2 regions of the Devosia sp. P1_H9 genome follow, and region 1 is predicted to be linked to the other one. Evidence: predicted binding sites of a transcription regulator. Region 1 holds the regulator's gene; the other holds the start of a gene.
What was found. The regulator LexA, encoded in region 1, represses DNA repair genes until DNA is damaged. The targets are predictions, from matches to a motif close to TGTTCNNNNTGTGTTCNG.

Region 1 (2,200 bases):
GAGCCGCAATAGTCCGGCCGTGGCGCGCGCCGACCAATGCGCCGGCACGCGCCAGTCAATCCCGTCGTCAGTGCACGGGGATCATCAGGTGGGCATAGGGAGTGTTTGGCCACATCACATAGGGCTGGGTGTGGTCGGGATGTTCTTCCTTGGGATAGCCGGCCAGCATCTCGTCTGCGACGTTGAAGATCATGACGTGCGGCCCATCGACCATCCAGTCGTGACCTGCAGGCGGCGCGGTCGCGAACGGATCCACGTTGTCGGGCGCCGACTCGCCCTGCAGCATGTAGCCGAAACCGACCACGCCCTCGGGTGGGTCCTTCTTCTCGCTATATGCCGTCAACCACGCCATGCCTCCGGCATCGACGCATATTGGATCATTGGTGGGCGAAGCCAGGTTGTCCGGCATGCAGGTAAAGCCGTTCGTTCCCTCCTTGAGCGTCTTCATCTGCATCTGAGCATCGAAGTTCACGACCGTGGCATTCTGGCCCACCGCCACCGGCGCTGCCGACAGCGCGTTGGCGACCAATTCCGCATCGGTCATTTCGGCCGCCACGGTGGGGCTGAGCAAGATCCCCAGGATCATTGCGGATATGGCATAACGGCTTGACTTCATAGACATGTTTTCCTCCTCAGAAACAGTCCAGTTCACTGGCCCGTGGAAACGAGCACAGCTCCAGCTGAGAAGGTTGGGGTGTGCGGGTTCGACACGCCAATCTCTCGACGGTATGCCCTGGTGGACAGCAGGTCAACGAAACGCAAGGCCTCGACGTCGAGAGGATTTCGCGGCCACGCGTCCTCTCTTTCGGCGCGTCAGGAGCGCCATCGTAACGCAATATTCATCGTCCGATTGCAGAACATAACTGGAACACGTATAACACGTTCAGTCTTTGTTCCGATTCTGCTCACGGGGCCGCCATGCTGACGCGCAAGCAACACGAACTTCTGATGTTCATCCACGAGCGGATGAAAGAATCCGGCATCCCACCCTCGTTCGACGAGATGAAGGATGCGCTCGATCTTCGCAGCAAGTCGGGCATTCACCGGCTGATCACTGCGCTCGAGGAGCGCGGCTTCATCCGGCGCCTGCCCAACCGGGCCCGGGCGCTCGAGGTGATCAAACTGCCGGACTCGATGAATCCATCGCTCGGCGGCCGCAAGGCGCGCTTCGAGCCGAGCGTCATCGAGGGTAATCTTGGCCGGGTCGCGACCCCGCCGGCACGCCCCGCGGCTCAGGTGGCCAACGCCGACGCCTACCGCGCGGTCACCGTCCCGGTGATGGGCCGGATCGCCGCCGGCACTCCGATCGAGGCCATCCAGACCCACAGCCATTCCATCATGGTGCCGCCCGAGATGCTCGGTGCGGGTGAACATTATGCCCTGGAAGTGCGCGGCGATTCGATGATCGATGCCGGGATTTTCGATGGCGACACCGTGCTCATCAAGAAACAGGACGCCGCTTCGACCGGTGAGATCGTCGTCGCCCTCGTAGATGACGAGGAGGCGACGCTGAAGCGGCTGCGCCGTCGCGGCAACTCGGTAGCGCTCGAGGCCGCCAACCCAGCCTACGAAACCCGCATCTTCCCGCCCGACCGGGTGAAGGTGCAGGGCCGCCTGGTTGGCCTGCTCCGCAAGTACTGAACTCCTGACCTGCCGCCAATCGGGTCTTCGGGCCGGCTGCCTCAGCCGGCCCTTTTTCTTATGAATCCGGACGCTGCGGACAACAATTGCACTAGGGCTGGGCTGGCAAAGACGTTACGTTCCGCGCCGCTGGCAGCAAGTGGCGCATCGGATCTGAGGCGCCGCCTGCGAGCGGCTTTCGCGATCATACCAGGAGAGTGGACCACCTTCCCGATTGCGATGTAGCGGCATGGCTTGATGCGCGGCAAACTGGCGGCGCAAGGGAGAGGGTTTTGGCAGGACAGGTCGAATGGGTCGCCGTCGATTGGGGCACCTCCAATCTGCGGGCATGGGGAATAGATTCCGCCGGTGAGATCGCCTTCTCCCGCTCATCGCCGGACGGCATGGGCCGTCTCAGTCGCGAGCAATACCCCGATGTGCTGACCTCACTGCTCAACGGCGTCGCCGATGACGTCGAGGACGTACTGATCTGCGGCATGGCGGGCGCGCGGCAGGGCTGGATCGAGGCCCCCTATCTCGACGCCCCCGCCGAACTCGGTCGCATCGCTGCCGGCGCCGT
Region 2 (2,200 bases), on a different contig from region 1:
TGCCGTCGGCAAAGCTCAGCGTCGCGGTGCCGAACATGTGGACGTGGATATCGCCCGGCTGGCGGAACAGGTCGTACTTGAAGTGGTGGTACTCGAGGTTGGCGATGGTGTGGCTCATGTTGTCCTCACCCGAGAGGAACGGCTTTTCCCACACCACCTTGCCGTCGCGCAGGATGCGCGACATGCCTGAGACGTTCCGCGGCAGCTCGCCGACGCGCAGCTCCGGCCCGAACGAGCACCAGCGGAGCTTGGAATGCGCGAGGAACAGGTAGTTCACCCGCTCGGTGACATGGTCGGAGAACTCGTTGCCGAGGGCAAAGCCGAGCCGGAAGGGCGTGCCGTCCTTGCTGATATAGTAGATGCCGGCGATCTCGGGCTCTTCGCCGGCGTCCTTGGCGAAGGCAGGCGAGGGGATGGGCTTGCCGGGCGCCGCCACGACATAGCCGTTACCCTTGTAGAACCACTCCGGCTGCACGCCGGTCTCGCCCGGCTTGGGCTTGCCGCCCTCGAGGCCCATGCGGAACATCTTCATCGAATCCGTCAGTGGCGCCTCGGCCTGCTGCTGGTTCGACTTGTGCATGGCGTCGCGGGTCGAGGCCGAGCCGAGATGGGTGAGGCCCGTGCCGGTGACATAGAGGTGCGCCGGATCGGGATGGTCGACAGGGGCCAGCAGCCGGCCTTCCTTGGCGAGCGCTTCGCGATCGAGCTTGGCGCCAAGGCCTTTCTCGATCACCACGGCGCGCAGCGACAGGCCGCGTTCGGTGGCTTCGCTGGCCAGCGCATAGACGCTGGTAGCTCCGGTCACGACGCTGGTCAGGCCGCCTTCGGTAGCGCCGACGGCCCGGGCGCCCTTGTCGTCCTCGAACTGGATGAGATGCATGAAGCCCATTCTCTCGGTTTTCGTTGCCGCCCTATAGCGCGAGCGCCGGACGATTGCATTTGGATTTTGGATGTAGATCGCACTTGCGGATGCCCAAGGGGCGTACGGCGCGAATCGGGCTGCATCGGTGCGTAAGGCACAACGAATTTACCCCCTTGACGTTTTGGAAACGAAATGAGAACAAACTGCGTACATTAGATGGACAGATATCGGTTTGCGCGGCGCGAACCGAAGTGGAATAAGGGGAGATGGTTATGGCTGCTGCTGTGACGCCACTGCGGGTTATTGAGGGATCGATGGATAAGGACAAGGCGCTGGCTGCAGCGCTGAGCCAGATCGAGCGGAATTTCGGCAAGGGCACGGTGATGCGTTTCGGCGAGGGCGCCATTGCCCAGGTCGAAGCGATTTCCACCGGTTCGCTCGGGCTCGATATTGCGCTCGGCATTGGCGGGCTGCCCAAGGGTCGTATCGTTGAAGTGTTCGGGCCGGAAAGCTCGGGCAAGACGACACTGGCGCTGCACGTGGTAGCCGAGGCCCAGAAGAAGGGCGGCATCGCCGCGTTCATCGACGCCGAGCATGCGCTCGACCCGATCTACGCCCGCAAGCTTGGGGTGAAGGTCGACGAACTGCTGATCTCGCAGCCCGATACTGGCGAGCAGGCGCTGGAAATCGCCGACACGCTGGTGCGCTCCGGCGCGGTGGACGTTCTGGTGGTCGACTCGGTTGCCGCGCTGACGCCGAAGGCCGAACTCGAAGGCGAGATGGGCGATTCGATGCCGGGCCTGCAGGCCCGCCTGATGAGCCAGGCGATGCGCAAGCTTACCGGCTCGATCTCCAAGTCGAAGGCCATGGTGATCTTCATCAACCAGATCCGCATGAAGATCGGCGTGATGTACGGCTCGCCCGAGACCACGACGGGCGGCAACGCGCTGAAGTTCTATTCCTCGGTCCGCCTCGACATCCGCCGCATCGGCGCGATCAAGGAGCGCGAGGAAGTCATCGGCAACCAGACCCGCGTCAAGGTGGTCAAGAACAAGCTTGCCCCGCCGTTCCGCCAGGTCGAATTCGACATCATGTATGGTGAAGGCATCTCGAAAACTGGCGAACTGCTCGATCTCGGCGTGAAGTCGGGCCTCGTCGAGAAGTCCGGCGCCTGGTTCTCCTACGACAGCCAGCGGCTGGGGCAGGGGCGCGAGAACTCCCGCCAGTTCCTCAAGGACAACCCGCAGATCGCCGACCAGATCGAAAAAGGCGTCCGCGAAAGCTCAGGCGTCCTGGCCGAAGCCCTCCTGGCCGGCCCCGAAGGCGATGAGGCTGACG

Region 2: a site for LexA is predicted at 1,046-1,063, ahead of recA (recombinase RecA). Genes of this name have one in related genera too.

Annotation. Positions count from the first base shown of each region.
Region 1 covers NZ_JBFUCQ010000002.1:22,465-24,664, reverse strand. Annotated here, with positions in the region: gene AC1DYL_RS03145 (sensor histidine kinase) at 1-12, shown strand, start outside; gene AC1DYL_RS03140 (hypothetical protein) at 68-616, opposite strand; gene lexA (transcriptional repressor LexA) at 919-1,641, shown strand; gene AC1DYL_RS03130 (2-dehydro-3-deoxygalactonokinase) at 1,914-2,200, shown strand, end outside.
Region 2 covers NZ_JBFUCQ010000011.1:73,472-75,671, reverse strand. Annotated here, with positions in the region: gene araD1 (AraD1 family protein) at 1-880, opposite strand, end outside; gene recA (recombinase RecA) at 1,177-2,200, shown strand, end outside.